3 regions of the Aliiglaciecola sp. LCG003 genome follow, and region 1 is predicted to be linked to each of the others. Evidence: predicted binding sites of a transcription regulator. Region 1 holds the regulator's gene; each other region holds the start of a gene.
The links. The regulator FNR, encoded in region 1, switches genes on or off when oxygen is low (the NO sensors DNR and NnrR bind a similar motif). The targets are predictions, from matches to a motif close to TTGATCTAGATCAA.
Positions count from the first base shown of each region.

Region 2: the regulator FNR is predicted to act here: its motif matches at 3,087-3,100, upstream of uspE (universal stress protein UspE).
Region 3: the regulator FNR is predicted to act here: its motif matches at 4,288-4,301, upstream of QR722_RS04775 (HP1242/YdcH family protein).

Region 1 is NZ_CP128185.1:2,217,750-2,223,348, forward strand. Features, by position in the region: gene QR722_RS09470 (patatin-like phospholipase family protein) at 1-76, opposite strand, end outside; gene ttcA (tRNA 2-thiocytidine(32) synthetase TtcA) at 85-993, opposite strand; gene uspE (universal stress protein UspE) at 1,092-2,024, opposite strand; gene fnr (fumarate/nitrate reduction transcriptional regulator Fnr) at 2,169-2,897, opposite strand; gene QR722_RS09490 (sulfite exporter TauE/SafE family protein) at 2,927-3,592, opposite strand; gene ccoS (cbb3-type cytochrome oxidase assembly protein CcoS) at 3,593-3,808, opposite strand; gene QR722_RS09500 (heavy metal translocating P-type ATPase) at 3,826-5,599, opposite strand, start outside.
Region 2 is NZ_CP128185.1:1,660,985-1,666,583, reverse strand. Features, by position in the region: gene QR722_RS07035 (ABC transporter permease) at 1-435, shown strand, start outside; gene QR722_RS07030 (efflux RND transporter periplasmic adaptor subunit) at 438-1,667, shown strand; gene QR722_RS07025 (DnaJ C-terminal domain-containing protein) at 1,711-2,655, shown strand; gene QR722_RS07020 (chaperone modulator CbpM) at 2,661-2,960, shown strand; gene uspE (universal stress protein UspE) at 3,159-4,076, shown strand; gene QR722_RS07010 (cation diffusion facilitator family transporter) at 4,254-5,096, opposite strand; gene QR722_RS07005 (response regulator transcription factor) at 5,389-5,599, shown strand, end outside.
Region 3 is NZ_CP128185.1:1,144,240-1,149,838, forward strand. Features, by position in the region: gene QR722_RS04750 (SDR family NAD(P)-dependent oxidoreductase) at 1-211, shown strand, start outside; gene QR722_RS04755 (amidohydrolase family protein) at 271-1,152, shown strand; gene QR722_RS04760 (mandelate racemase/muconate lactonizing enzyme family protein) at 1,155-2,330, opposite strand; gene QR722_RS04765 (class II aldolase/adducin family protein) at 2,362-3,132, opposite strand; gene QR722_RS04770 (hypothetical protein) at 3,466-3,933, opposite strand; gene QR722_RS04775 (HP1242/YdcH family protein) at 3,968-4,219, opposite strand; gene QR722_RS04780 (hypothetical protein) at 4,679-5,122, shown strand.

The DNA of each region.
Region 1 (5,599 bases):
CTTCTAGTGCCTGAATAATACCGATGTGGGCCCATCCTCTGGCTGCACCGCTACCTAAAGCCAAACCTATTTTCATTTATTTTATTACCCTTGACTTAAATTGATGATGTTGACTACTTCCGACTGCTCATTGGCTGGTTGGAAATCCACTTCATCAAAACCAATGTCGCCACCTTGATAGGGCGTTCCCTGTGTTTGTAAATTAGTAAAGTCAAATAAAGTGGAGTCAGCAAGATGAGACGGAACCACATTTTGCATCGCCTTAAACATGCTCTCAATTCGGCCGGGAAAGCGCTTGTTCCAGTCCTGCAGCATTTGCTTAATCACTTTTCGCTGCAAGTTCTCTTGAGAGCCACACAGATTACAAGGAATAATGGGAAACTCGACAATATCAGAATACTTTGTAATATCGCTTTCAGAACAATATGCAAGAGGGCGAATGACCATTTGCTGACCATCATCACTAACCAGTTTAGGTGGCATAGATTTTAGTCTACCGCCGTAGAACATATTCAAAAATAGGGTTTCAAGCATGTCGTCCCTATGGTGACCTAAAGCAATTTTAGTGGCCCCTAAGCGTGTGGCCGTTTTGTATAAAATACCTCTGCGAAGACGAGAACATAACGAACAAGTTGTTTTGCCCTCAGGCACTTTGTCCATCACTATCGAATAGGTATCTTCTGTAACGATTTCATAGCTTACGTCAATCTTATCTAAATAATTGGGTAGCACATGAGCGGGAAAGCCTGGCTGTTTTTGATCAAGATTAACCGCAATCAAATCAAAGTTGATTGGGGCATGACGTTTTAAAAACATCAAGATATCCAACATGGTGTAACTGTCTTTGCCTCCTGACAGGCAAACCATAATTTTGTCGCCATCTTCGATCATATTAAAATCGGCAATAGTTTTACCAACATTGCGACGTAGGCGTTTTTGCAATTTGTTAAAACTGTATTTCTTATTTTCAGGTAATGTGTCTAATTTGCTCATGAATTTCCTACAACTTGGCGGCGCTTGCGGCGATGGATTATAGCGAAAACCCAGAAAATAGAAACGCCACTTAGCCAGAAAATCAATTAAACTAGGGGTTAGCGCTTAATCGGGCAGTCAAATTCGTCAGGTTTCAACGCGAGTATGTCACAGTTCAGGGAATCCACGACATGTTCAGCGGTATTACCCATCAATGCAGCGGTGATACCAGTACGTCCAATTGAGCCCATAATTAAAAGTTCTGCGTCGATCTCTTCTGCAATTTGCGGAATAACATGCTCAGGTAAGCCCTCTCGAACATAGATACGAGCAGGGGATATTTTATACTGGGCACCATGTTCATGCATAGCATCGATATGATGCTGCTTAACCGCCTCGGTATACCCAACCGGATCGAACTCGGGGATTTCAATGGCGATATTCACCGGTGTACCCGCGTAGGAATTTACCAAGTTGGCGTTGCCATTTAACAGTTGAGCAAAAACCTGACAAGATTGGCTAACCTTGTGGTTCAAATTTTTGTGTTCTTCATCTTCAGTATTGATATCTATAGCGGCCAAAACATTACCATTATCCGGCCAATCATGATCTTTGACTAGCAACACCGGAACAGGTGATTTTCGCAACAAGTGCCAGTCAGTTGGAGTAAAAATAACAGACTTTAAGCTATCGTGTTGCTGCGTCCCTTTAACGATTAAATCGTAACTATTATCAATGACTTCATACAGAATACTTTCGAAAGGGCGGTTATGCCAAACAACTTTAATATCGACAGATTGACTACATCCAGTAACCAAGGGTTCTACGATATCTGCTAGCCAATCGGTTTTTTCATCTACGATAGCTTGGCGCATAGTTTCACGCTCATCAATCGATAACATAGTGGTCATTTCATATGAGAAGTCGTAGATACATAGCAATGCGGTAATACTGGCGCCGGTTTTTTGAGCAATATTCATGGCGCGCAGTAATGATTTTTGCTGTGTGACAGAAGGATCCATTACCGCAAGTATTTTATTAAAAGCTGACATAATATCTCCCTGTAGTATTGACGGAATCTAACTTGCGAACGACTCAAAATGAGAAGCTATTTCTAGCAAAATATAAACGCACCTAGCTTTATTAATACTAAACTAATTGCAGGAATTAGCGAATATCACCCGCATTTTACGTATCTAATTTGCACTAACTGTTTGATCACCCAACTTTTGCTGCAGTAAAGCCACATCTATAACTTGAATTAATTTACCATCAACTTTAATCACATGTTCTTTTTGGAAGCGTGTCAGTAAGCGGCTGACTGTTTCCACCGTTAAACCTAGGTGATTGCCAATCTCGTTGCGGGTCATGGTGAGATTAAACTCGCTTGACGAAAAACCTCGACTGGCGAATCTTTGCGATATGTTAACCAAAAAATGGGCCATGCGCTCTTCAGCGGTTCGCTTATTTAATAGCATCATCATATTGTGGTCTTGGTTAATTTCAGTGCTCATGATTTTCAACATTTCCCGTCTTAAACTGGGAAGTTGCTCACTCATAGTATCCAGCTTATCGTAGGGCAATTCACAGATCATGGATGTCTCCATAGCCTGCGTATAACTTTGATACTTTTCGGAATATATTCCATCAAAACCAACAATATCACCAGGGAAATGAAAGCCAGTGATCTGCTGTTCTCCATCTCGTGAGGTAATATAGGATTTAAAAGAACCGCTACGAATAGCAAATAAAGAGGTGAATTTTTGCCCCGGAATGGTTAATTGGTCACTTTTTTGTAGAGGTCGTTTACGTTCGATTATATCATCCAGACGTTGCATCTCTGTTTCATTGAGGGAAACAGGAATACATAAATGGTTGAAGCTACAATTTTGACAGCGAATACCGAAATCAGTTTGACCAGTCATAGTTATCCATACTTTTTAGCTCTAGTTTTTCACCAATTATGGATGGCGCGGTGGCATAAAAGCAAGCCGAATATGAAAAGCAGCATTGCTATACAGTGTCGGACCCATCTTTTTGCTAACCATATTTTAATACTATTTGCACTGGCTCCCATAGCCAACATAACAGGTAACGTGCCTAGGCCAAAACAAAACATAGTTAAAGCACCGGATATCGCGCTGCCGCTGGAGACACTCCAAGTTAGCGTTGAGTATACCAGTCCACAAGGTAACCATCCCCAAATCATGCCATACGGCAGGGCATACAGGGGGGATTTAAAAGGGATGAAACGTTTTGATAAGGGGCTAATTCGACGCCATACAATAGCCCCAGCTTTCTCCAAGTAAGCTAATGCATTTGACCATCTACCAATGTATAACGCTAACATTAACATCAATATGCCGCCAATTAGGGACAGCGCTTGTGGGTTGATATAAGCATTGGTTGTCACCAGCACCCCGAAATACCCAGCAAGAGCACCCGCGAACGTGTATGAGCTTATCCGCCCAAGATTATAAGCAAGTAAATAAGGCAAACGAGGCTGCTTAGCAGGGAGCATAAACGTAAAGGAAGTAACAATACCACCACACATTCCTGCACAATGGACGCTACCCGCTAAGCCTATTAATAGTGCAGAAAACCAGGTGAAATCCGTCATTTATAGCGGCTCTTTAGGGGCAGATGGGGATTTTTCATTCTCCTCCCCAGCTTCAATTGGCTTAGCGTGGGACTTAATGTCGTCGTCGAACAAAATATTGTAGCCTTGACGTTCAAGATCTTCGAATTGATTGGACTTTACCGCCCAAAAGAATACGGCAATTGCGATCAGTACTAACAAAATGGCAATCGGGATTAACACATATATGATACTCATATTGGACTACCTTAGCGTTACGAACGCATTAAACGTACCGAGTTAACCACTACTATAATCGAGCTTAAGGACATGCCAATTACAGCCATCCAGGGACTTAAGTACCCCAATACCGCTAAGGGCGTAATGAATAAATTATAGCCGATCGCCCAGCTCATATTTTGTTTAACTTTGCGTCTAGCTTTGCTGCCCATATCAAAAATAGTGGTAACTGCACTAAGCCTATTATTCAGCAGTATAATATCTGCCGAGCGCTTGGACATATCAGCTGCACTGCCCACTGCAACTGATACATCAGCCCTGGCTAAAACCGGTGCATCATTAATTCCATCACCTACCATCATAACCATTTTATGCCGGCTTTGTAGCGTTTCAATGAAAGCAAGCTTCTGTGATGGTGTCTGATTAGCCATAATCTTTTTGATGCCAATTTGCTGAGCAACTTGTTGGGCATTACGGTGATTATCCCCGCTTAGCATATATACATCATGATTAGATAAAGACGCGATCAGTTCAGACGCTTCAGGTCTAACCTGATCACGCATTTCAAAGGCGGCAAGTAATTTATTATCCATTTGTAAAAAAATTGAAAAAGACGGGTCGACAGCTTCCAATACTGCAGATTGGTGAAGAAATTCTCGCTTGCCGATCTTCACTTCATGCTGTTGGTATACACCTTTCAAACCGTATCCTGATACAGATTCAACGTCCTCTACTTTAAGCCCTGTCGGGCGCGTAAACGCACTGGCAAGGGGGTGTTCAGAGTAGGCTTCTAGTCCTGCCGCTAAATTTAACACCATTTGTTTGTCGACGTTGCTAAATAGCTCAATGTTAACAATAGAAAAATAGCCCTGGGTGAGGGTGCCGGTTTTATCAAACACAATGCAATCTATTTCAGGGATCTGATCAAGCACGTCGGCTCGTTTTAATAATATTCCAGATTCATTCAATTTGGCCAGCGCACTCGTTAAAGCCGTCGGTGTGGCTAAACTTAAGGCACAAGGACAAGTTGCTACCAGTATGGCAATTGCAATCCAAAAGGCTCGCTCGGGTTGATAAGCAAGCCAAGCGAGATAACTAATCACAGTGATTACCAGCACCGCCAGTATAAAATAGCGGGAGGCCACATCAGCAAATATCGCCGCTTTTGGCTTAGCAGCTAAAGCTGACTCTTGAAGGCGTAAAATACGGTTGACTAGGGCGTACTTGAGTTCGCAGCCCACATCAATAGTTAAGGTACCATTTAGATTAAGAGTTCCACCATAAACGGCGTCTCCTGTTTGCTTACTGACCTGTTCGGCTTCACCGGTGAGCATTGATTCATCCACTTTGCCGTTACCGGCTGAGATGGTGCCATCAATGGGAATAGTTTCACCTGGCTTGACCAACACTTTTTGACCTATTTCAAGGTGCTTAGCTAAGCAGGATTGTGGAATGCCATCGTCGATAACCATGGCGGTAAGAGGAATGTACTTGAACATATTGGCTGATATTTGACTGGCCTTATAGCGGGTTCGATGTTCGATATAGCGGCTTATCAGCAGAAGAAAAATAAACATACACACAGACTCGAAATAAATTTCACCTGTTTGTGTGTAAGTTGCCCAGACACTGGCTAAAAAAGTACCTATAATTGCCAATGACACAGAAAAGTCCATATTCAACGATTTCATGCGCAGCGCATTGAAGGCACTTTTATAAAACTCAAAGCCTGAATAAAGCACCACTGGGGTGGTCAACACCAAACTAACCCAGTGAAAATACTGTTTGGTTTGCTGATCAATTGAACCG
Region 2 (5,599 bases), 560 kb from region 1:
CTAGATTCTTTCAATCAAACGTTAATAGAGCATTTAATGGTGTTTATCTCAATGTTTACCGGCTTAGCTATACTATTGGCGTTTGGCGTGACCTATAACAGCACTCGAATCGCCTTGTCCGAACGAGGAAGAGAGTTAGCCACCTTGCGTGTGTTAGGATTTTCCAAATCCGAAATATCCTATGTATTGCTCGGGGAAGTGCTGTTTTTGGTCGTGCTGAGTATTCCTTTTGGCTGTTTGTTTGGTTTTGGCCTTGTTTGGTCGATGGCACAATCTTTCGATACCGAGATGTATCGCGTACCGCTGGTGATACATCAATCTACCTATGCCTACGCCATTTTGTTTGTATTAGCAGCCGCTGCGGTATCGGCTGCACTTGTGCGTCGGCGGCTGGATAAATTGGACTTAATTAGAGTTTTGAAAACCCGGGAGTAATTATGCCAAGTCGTCAGTCACGCAGTATTTTATGGCTAAGTATCCTGGTGGTACTTGCCATCTTTATAACATATATGCTTTGGCCGAAAGCGATAGTCGCAGACATAGCGACCCTATCTAAAAATGAATTAAGCATCTCTGTCTCTGATGAGGGCAAAACTCGGGTACGGGATATTTTTTTGCTGTCGGCGCCAGTAACCGGTTATTTGCGCCGCATTAAGGCAGAGGTAGGTGACCCCGTGCTCAAAGGGCAAACGATTATTGCCGAGATTGAACCTCTTGATCCAAGTTTGCTTGACCCGAGAAGCGAATTACAAGCTCAGGCTGATATTGAAACAGCAAAATCATCTAGACAACTGGCATTGGCACAAGTCACTCAGGCCGAAGCTGAGCTTGAGTTCGCAGCATCAGAGCTTGAACGAATGCGCAAACTCAAACAGCAAAATAGTGTTTCTGAGCGAGAGTTAGATGAAGCCAACCGTACCTATAAAACACTGCAAGCAGCGCTAGCCACAGCTAATGCGGCATTACAGATGCGCACCTTTGAATTAAAGCGTGTGGAAGCCCAACTGCTATCCCCTGCTATCACCCAAGCTCAACACGGCAGTTGCAGTTGCCTGTATATTTTTGCGCCAGTAGATGGACGAGTCTTAAAAATAATCAATAAAAGTGAAGGCGTAGTGCAGCAAGGCACTTCATTAATTGAAATCGGCGATCCTAAAGAATTAGAAATTGTGGTTGAATTGCTCTCTTTCGATGCGGTCAAAGTTGAACCTGGGCAACAGGTAAATCTAACCAATTGGGGAGGCGACAAACCACTCAAAGGTATTGTAAATCGCATCGAGCCTATCGGTTTTAAAAAAGTATCGGCCTTGGGAATTGAAGAACAACGGGTGAACGTCATCATTGATTTTGTTCAAGATGACGGATCCTGGTCTAAACTTGGCCATGGTTATCAATTGGATGTTGACATTATTTTATGGCAAGGCACGAATTTGCTAACGGTGCCCATCACTGCCCTCTTTAGAGATAACAAAGACTGGGCTTTGTATGCAGTCGTCAATGACAGAGTCGAAAAACGCTCAGTGGTGATTGGACAGCAAAATGCCTATTTTGCCGAAATTCGCCAAGGCCTGAAACAAGGAGAAAAATTCATTAAATACCCGAATAATCAAATTATAGACGGAGTTAAGGTTATTCCAATCCAAACACTTGAAACCAATACACTGTAACCATGATATAAGCCAGTTTATCACTCACTTTTAGGATGATTTTATGGAGTTTAAAGACTATTACAAAATACTTGGTGTTGCAGAAGATGCTGATATCAAAGAAATAAAAAAAGCCTATCGGAAGCTGGCATTAAAATACCATCCTGACATGAACCCAGAGGCTGGTGGTGATGAACAATTTAAACAAGTATCTGAGGCTTATGAGGTTCTCAAAGACAGCCAAAAGCGGGCCGAATTTGATCAATTAAGAAGTTATTCAAACTCTCAATCAGGTGGATTCGAACCGCCTCCAGGTTGGAGACCTAGAGGAGACGGCAGAGGCGGTGACGGCCATTATTCTTCACAGGATTTTTCCGACTTTTTCCGCTCAGTTTTTGGCGGTGATGGGGGTTATGGTCCGTCCACACAAACCGATGCTGATTTTTTTAAAGGACAAGATCTGAGTCTCGAAGTACCTATATTTTTAGAAGATACCCTGAGTATTGAATCTAAACAAATTGAGTACAGCATCCCGGTTATTGAGCAGGGGCAAACACGACACTTAAAACAAAAATTGAAAGTAAAAATACCCGCAGGGATCACCGACGGTGAACGGATCAGGATTAGAGGCAAAGGAGCGCCCGGCAGAAATAATGCGCCCCCAGGTGATCTCTACTTGCATATTCGATTTGTTCCACACCCATTATTTGATATTGACGGACAAAACGTAGTGTTGACTGTACCTGTTGCACCTTGGGAAGCAGCGTTAGGTACCAAAATTACGGTACCAACGTTAACAGGAAAAATATCACTCAACATACCGCCCAATAGCCAATCTGGACAAAAACTCAGGATAAAAGGTAAGGGCTTGCGTAGCAAAAGTGGATTTGGTGACATGTTAGCTATCCTAAAAGTAGTTATGCCAACTCAAACCTCAACTGAAAGCAAAGCACTATGGGAAAAACTACAACAACAACAAAAGTTTGATCCCCGTACACAATGGAGTTAACCAAAATGACTGACATTACCCTATATATTTCGATTCAAGACCTGTGTGACTCGGAGCGCATTGAACAAGCCGTTGTGGTAGATATAGTTGAATATGGCATTGCTAGCCCTATTCGAGCGGATGAAGACGAAGCCTATGTGTTTGATGTAGAAAACGCTTATTGGTTGAAAAAAGCACTTCAACTTAAAAAAGAACTTGAAATTGATTGGGTAGCAACCGCCCTGGCAATTGAATTAATGAAACAAAACGAAGTATTACGCAGAGAAAATCAAAGCTTGCAGCAAAAACTGCAGCGATTTATCTGAAGTATCACCAACCATTATTGGCTGCGTAATTTTCACGTTACCCTGGTCGTTGTGCGGCTTAATTTAAATAGTTATCCAAGATAAATATTTGTTAACTATTAACTTTGTGTGTTTCCTAGGGGAAGCTTGATCTGTATCAAAATAACTCTCAGCAAAACACATAGAGTTAAGCTATTAATCCATACAGAGAGCACGACAGTGAATACACCTAAAAATATACTCGTTGTTATAAGTGGCAAGAGAAGACGGCACGCGGCATTAGAAAGAGCTCTGGCCTTTGCCAAACATAACGATATCCATATCCATCTTTTTAACTCAATCTATGAACCAGTCATGGAGCTGACGGATGTATTGTCTAGTGAACATCGCAAAGAGATGAAAAGAGAGTATTTAGCTGATCGTCAACTGTATATGGAGTCGGTGGCAAAAGATATCACCGACCAAGGGATTGCCTGTACTATTCATGTAACTTGGCATCGTGACCTTGAAGAAGCAATAGAAACTGCGGCAACAGAACTTGCACCAGATCTAGTAATTAAACGGATCACAGATGACATTAATACCCTCAATCCTTTTGCTATGCCGATTGACCGTCATTTGTTGCGCTTCTGCCCTGCGCCTTTATTATTAGTTAAAAAATCCGTTTGGGACAATGGACCTGTATTGGCTGCAATTGACCCTACAACTTCCGATAGCGAGCATATTCAACTCAATAATAAGGTAATTGCAAGCGCGAAGATGTTGGCTAAGTTAGGCAATAGCAGTGTTCATGTGGTCAATACCTTCGAAACACCCACCCAAGTATATCCAGACGGCTTACCCGACTTTGATTACCCACAAATGAGACAGGCTACCGAGGATTTCCATAAAGATAAAATGACCACATTTTTAGCCACACATGATATTCCCAAGCAGAATATCCACCTATTGGAAACATCAGCCGAAACGGGTATAAATAAGCTGGCAGAAGAGTTGGAAGCACAGCTAGTGGTACTGGGAACTGTGGGCAGAAGTGGTATCTCAGGCGCATTTTTTGGCAATACAGTGGAGAAAGTGTTATCTCATTTGACATGCGAAGTGTTCGCCATAAAACCGGATAAGAGCAAAAAATCTTAGTAAATGAAAATAGATCGTAAAAGCAAGTGTGAAAGAAGCAATGGGTTTTCTCAGAGATCATCTACATCTGGATCCTTTCAACACAGCCTGAATGTTTGTGATCTCGGTGCCTAGTTTAATTAATTGCGCCGTTTACTTTGAAATGAAGGTAAACGGCAAGACACCCTCATTCCTGATCTATTGCTTATTTTTAGGTTCAATATGCACCATCACATCTTTGGCTGCAAAACGCTCGGCTAACAACTCCTCGATTTTATCAGCGATAACATGGGACTCTATAGTACTTGTTGTTGGGTCGACGGTTACGGTTATATCGGCCAGTATCTTTTTCCCATCAAACCGCGATCTAACTCGCAAAACACTACTAACTTCATGAATTTTAACAATTTCATCTGTGACTGCTTGGGTATCAAGCCGCTGTTGATCGACTAAAATGGGGATCGCTCTTCGAAATAAATTGAAAGCAAGATAAAAGATCACCGCGGCAATGGCGACGGCAAATACCGTGTCCAGCCAGTAATATCCATAATAAGCAAGCTGCCATCCAACAATCACTACTAACGTAGTTAGTACATCACTAAAAGTATGACTGGCATCTGCATTTAATATATCTGAATCCAGTTTTTTCGCCCAATGTTGCTCCCACAGGGTTAAGCCGATGTTAGCCACCAAAGTGAATATCATAATAAATAAACCTACAAAGCTTTGCTCAACCGGCTCACCAAAGCGTTTGATGGCATGTAGCAGTAATTCAAATGCCACTATGGTTAACAGTGAGGCGAGAAAAAAAACCGCTAACTGTTCAAACTTTCGATGGCCATATGGATGTTCGTTGTCTGGGGCCTGTTCAGCGATATTATTTGCTAACCAGGCAATACCATTATTAGCTACATCCGTTAACGAGTGCATTGCATCGGCAATGATAGCCGCAGAATTACTTATCACCCCCACGGCAAGTTTGCATAGGGTCATCAGAAGGTTAACCGCCCCTTCAATGAGCAAAACCTGCTTAACGTTCATATTAAATACAGCCTGATAAATAAAATAATAGCACCTTCCATATTGTTAAATACAATATACCACTCTGCATCTTGCGCTTTGTGAGGACAAAGATTCTCATCTCAGAGATAGTAATGTAATCCAAATCGGATTTAATCTGTATCAATTGTTGATTAAATCATGTACGACCAAAGGCTTAGCATTTAATTCTATATTAGCATTGCACACTGAACCCCCTTGTATATAATTGTACTCGAAGTTAAAAATGCAGCGGATGAAAAAGTGCGTTGCGCGTCTTAGGGATAGATTGAATATGCATGGATTGAAAGCTTTCGTTATTTCCCCTTCCAAAGCTGATATTGCAAAAAATAGACACTGTAGTTTAAGCCATTTCATCGATCTAGTAGATGCTTGCGGATTTGATTTACAAATCGGTCAATATCCCCTTTCCCCAGAAAACACCTCTGAATATGATGTGGTCTTTATTGATTCTGATGGGATGGATAAAAACACCTTTTACAAGT
Region 3 (5,599 bases), 1.1 Mb from region 1:
ACCGCTGTATCACCAAGCTATTGATAATTATTGTCAGCAGTCTGGAGCTGACACTATTATAACGCATCAAGAGGAAGCTGCTTTGCAGCCGCTCAATCGTATCGGCCAACCTGAGGAGGTAGCCGCTTTTGCATGGTTTTTGGCAAGTCAAGAAGCTAGTTTCATTACAGGCAGCCTTCAAAGTATTGACGGTGGATATACTACGCAATAGTCAAAATGACTCAATTAATATTGATAAAAATAATGAAAGGAAAGGGATACAGTTAATCAATGCAGCATCTTGATATCATCGATCCTCATATCCATTTATTTGATTTGGAAAAAGGTGAATACACTTGGCTAAAAACTCAATTTTGGCAAGATAAGGCTAATATTAGTCAAAGCTTCTGTGACTCGTCATTGATAGTTAAATCACCCTTGTCCCTGGTCGGGTATGTTCATATTGAAGCCGGCTTTAATAACCCCAAACCTTGGTTAGAGATTGCTAATATCGAACAGCGACGCACACTGCCTGTGAGAACCATTGGTAGTTTAGACCTTACCCTTTCTTCTAATGACTTTAAACACAGTCTAAAAGAACAGTTACAGTACGACAGTTGTGTGGGCTTCCGGCACATATTCAATGAGCAGACAATTGACATATTGTCACATCGAAATGCAAAGAAAAACCTAGCTGATTTAAATCGTCTAAAATGTAATTTCGAACTACAAATTACAGTGTTTAGTCCAACCACAATTGAAAAAGTAATTAAAGTATTTGCCTTTTATTCTGATATCAAACTCGTATTAAATCATGCTGGCTTTGCACCTATTCAAGCTGAAAATTTAACGCAGGCTAGCGAATATTCGCTTTGGCAGAATGCAATGAGGCGATTAGCTGAGGGCACCAATGCTCATGTCAAATGTTCAGGATGGGAAATGACTAATGCTAACTACACCCAAAACCACTTAATACAGCCGCTTACTTTTCTTAAATCGGTCTATGGACAGTCACGTGTAATGTTCGCAAGTAACTTTCCTTTATGCCTATTAACAATGGATTACCAAACATATTGGACAACCGTGATTCAAGTTGCCCAACATGTTGGTCTTTCACCAAAAGTGGTTTGTCACGACAATGCATTTAAGCTTTATAAATTCAATACTCACTGAGTTTATTTCACAGTTAGATGAGGTGAGCGCTTAATTATTTCATCGTTTAGCTCAATACCAATGCCAGGTAGGTCAGGTACTTTAAATATGCCATTCTCAGGCTGATAATCTTGAATGCACAGCTCCCGATTCCAATATTTGATAGCGTAGGTGTGGTGTTCATGGATCAAAAAATTGGGAATAGCAGCTTCTAGTTGCAAAGCAGCCGCTGTTGCAACAGGGCCTCCACACACGTGTGCTTGAATACGAATGTCATACACATCTGCATAGTCGCAGACTTTTTTTGCTTCGGTAAAACCACCACACAAACCCACGTCTGGCTGCAGGACATCGATAGACTGATCTTCAAAATAGGGGCGCACGTCCCATCTATGATAAAGTCGCTCACCCCCTGCGATAGGTACATTTACGTTTTCTGCAACTTTTTTATGTACAGCAGAGTTTAGGTAATTGACGGGCTCTTCAAACATCATGCAGCCCACTTCTTCAACGATCTTGCCCATTTGAATTGCAGATGCACAGCCCATAAGTGAGTGAGCTTCGAAAATAATATCTACTTCATCGCCGACTTCGGTGCGAATAGCACGTAACCTATCGCCAAAAAGCTTCATTTGTTTTGGAGTAAATAGCTTGGTGCGATCAAAACTTGAATCACCATTTTCATCGTACACTATAGGGTCAACTTTAACGGCGTCATATCCTTCGGCCATCGCTTTGGCAGCCGCTCTGGCGTAGTCCGCAGGCGTCAGCATTTTTACGCAATCTTGGCTCCAATCAAACTGAAGTTGGCTCGCATAGGTACGCAAATTATCGTTAGTTTTTCCGCCTAACAGTTGGTAGACCGGGACATTTAGAGCTTTTCCTTTAATATCCCACAATGCGGTATCAATCGCACTCATCGCAGAATAAAGAACGGGGCCTCCACCTAGTCCCCAAAAACTCTCCCGTAACATTCTTGACCACAATAATTCAGTTTTGAACGGGTCAAAACCTATTAATACGGCTTCTGCGATTTCTTTGATCATGGCCGCAGCCGCACTGTGTCCCCAATCGTAGGCTAATCCCGCCTCGCCGACACCATGGATGCCTTCATCAGTATGGATACGCACGAAAATCGGGTTCCAAGGTGGACGTTCAGGGCAATGAATATCGAAGATCTCTACGTGAGTTATTTTCATTATTTGCAACTTATCTAAAAAGGTTCATAAATTAATGGTCAAAATCTGGGTGCTGGCGTTTCACTCTGCGCATCATCGCAGGCCACGCCTTTTGCCCTCCGGTTAACCCTGTATGTACAATTTTGGCTTGCCCCTTGATGCCCTCGATCACAGATTGATCTACTCGAACAATCTGGTCAGTACTATGTAGCAGCTTGACTTGAATTTCACACGCTCGAATTAAATCGTACATGTGCATGAATGCATCGCCAATGGTTTTGCCCATGGTAAGCGCACCATGATTGCGCAATAACATAAAATTGGCATCACCTAGATCGTCTTGCAAGCGTTTAATTTCATCATGGTTAACCGCCAACCCTTCATAACTATGGTAGCTAATACTAGCCAGTGCAAATGCTGCATATTGGCTATAAGGTAAAAGTCCCTGCTGGCAACTTGCCACCGCAATGGCATCGGTATGATGCAGGTGCAAAGCACATTGCTCGTCATGCCTAGCCTTGTGCACTGCGCTATGAATTGTGAAACCGGCGGGGTTTATTTCAAAAGGACAATCGAGATCCAAGATGTTCCCTTCAACATCAATCTTTACCAGATTTGAGGCTGTCACTTCTTCAAAGGCTAGTCCAAATGCATTGATTAGTAACTCGTCAGTACCGGGGATACGCGCTGAGATGTGGGTATGAATTAGATCGTCCCATCCATGGATCACCATTAGCCTGTAACATGCGGCTAATTCTATGCGGGTTTGCCACTCTGTTTTAGACACAATATGTCGTAAATCGACCTGTGGTATTTCATACATATTTGAGCTGCCTCATACTCGCAGAATATTTAAAAATCTAATCATATCATGCCTTTCAAGCAGGTAAATCTATCCTTTGAGAGTATTTGGCTGAAGAAAGGTCTGAAACATAAAGTAGGCATGACGCTGTGGAATTTAACTAGCGCTTCAGTTGCTTAAGCTAACAAGATCTGTGGTCTTCTAAAGTACTCTAGGCTCCACTGAAGGGAACAGTTTGTGATGTCCGCGCAATAATTCTTGAAATGATTTGGCGGTTAGGAATGCCTGTCCACACATTAGTTAGTCCACATAGTAGCCATTAAACTCGAACCTAGCAGACTTGAATAAACTAGATTAGCGATTTATTTTGTGGCAATTGACGCAGCCACCCGCTAGTTTTCCGGCGAAATAGAAACGAGGTTCTTGCAAAGAAGCTGCAACCCGCGCTTCGTCTACTTTGCTAACAAAATCTCGCATGAAATCCTGTAAAAATGGGTGACTAGCTCCAGCATCGCCGGCTTGCAATTTAGACGCGATTCTTTCGATATTATGCAATGCAGTCATAACTTGCTCTTGCTGCAGCTCTGCTCCGTTCAATTGTTCTTCAGTATTCAGAGCTAGCGCGCTATCTAAAATACGCATTTGCTGGGCAAGTCTAGCCATATTTGAACGCAGTTCAGCAGGTTCAACGTACTTGAATTCAGGAGGGTAAGTCACTTTGCGGATAGATTCCGACAGTTGGTTGCTACATCCCACAATACTGCAAAGGCCAACTAGCAAAAAACAAATGGTTAATAGTATTTTGCTCATTGGCATTTTCATCTAACAGAATCCTTAATTAATTGACTACTTGAAATCAAAGTTCACTTTCGGTTTTTTGGATCATGCTAAACAATTGATCCTTCAAATTGAGACGACGCTTTTTGAGTGACTCTAAGTAGTCGTCAGCCACTGGCGCGTTTTCTTCCTCTAAATGGTGTATTTCGCTATCTAACTCATGATATTGGTCAAACAATTTAGCAAAATGATTATCGTTCATTTTTAGGTGGCGAATAGTGTGGTGATGATCTGGAAAGTCTTTGAGTAACGTATGTTTTTCCAATTGCATAGAAGATGAGCCTTATTTATCAAATACTATTTTAAAAATACATTATGCGGCTCTTAGGGATTGATTTATTGATCCAAATCATATTTTTCGTGAAAGATGTATCAAACAATTATTGTCGCAGAATTAATGCATTGCTTTAAGGGCATTTAAAACTTGGTTCGAAAACCTTCCTGTGCCACTACATCCTGCATTTATTATCTACAGCAACACAAAGAAGTGGAAACTTATAGAATTTGTGGTGGCTGTCCATGCTATTTCATATTGAGTGAAGGATGGTGAGCAATATTCTTAAGGTTAAAAAGGCCTATTTAAATGTTATTCCACAATTCGCTGTTCGCTTAAAACCTCTATAATTCATGGGCTTGCAACACTAATTTTAATGTAATATGCTCCACTTTGTAATTTTCTACTCATGGTAGAGTAATAATAAGAAGAAGTAATATAAGGAATCACTTCATAATGTTCAGAAAAAGAAATAATTTTATAGCTTTAGCCTTTTGTTCAACCTTAGCCATTAGTGGGTGTGCAAGCAAATCAAAAGATATTCCTGCGACTTATGTATCACCAAATGAATACGCTAGTCTCGACTGTCCTACACTTCAAGCAGAGATTACGGACATTTCTACCAGAGTAAATACAATTACTGGTCAAGTAGATAAAGAGGCTTCCAACGATTCTATGCAAATGGGGATAGGATTAGTTTTATTTTGGCCCGCATTGTTATTTCTTGAAGGTGGCGATGGTGCTCTGCAAGCAGACTATGCTTTGCTTAAAGGCAAATATGAAGCCGCAAATACACAATTTAGTAGAAAAAACTGCTCTACCAACACAAAACAAAGTGCTGAGGCCGTTACACCAGTAGATACCCCAAAAACTTCTGAACAGACAGATACAACAAATTAATAAATCAGATACCAACCTACTAATAATTTTAGTAGGTTGACTGTCGCACAGTTTTCGACCTCTTTAAGATTTCCCAATCAAATTAACACTCGATAATGTTAAAATTGAGGGTGGCGTGGGCTGTTTTCTCCCGTGTAAAATCAATTTTCCTTGCTTAAAGCTGGAATTACATGTTGATTATAAAATCATAAATACTAGTGTTAGTGATGCCTGTCCACCTTATTTTTTTATGGCTGTCCATGCTATTTGTATTTGCACTTCCTTACTTTCACACCTTATTTTTAAAGGGAGCCGGCTTTAATTGATAATTATCAAAAAGTTGCTGTAGAGTAAAAATACTCCAAAAATGAAAATATTGTATAAACTTAGTAGACGCGTACCTCGAATGCCTGAAGATATTGAGTATGCAGATATTTAATGAACAGCTATATTTGTTCAAGGTTAAATTATTTTTTGATACCGATCTAACTAGCACAT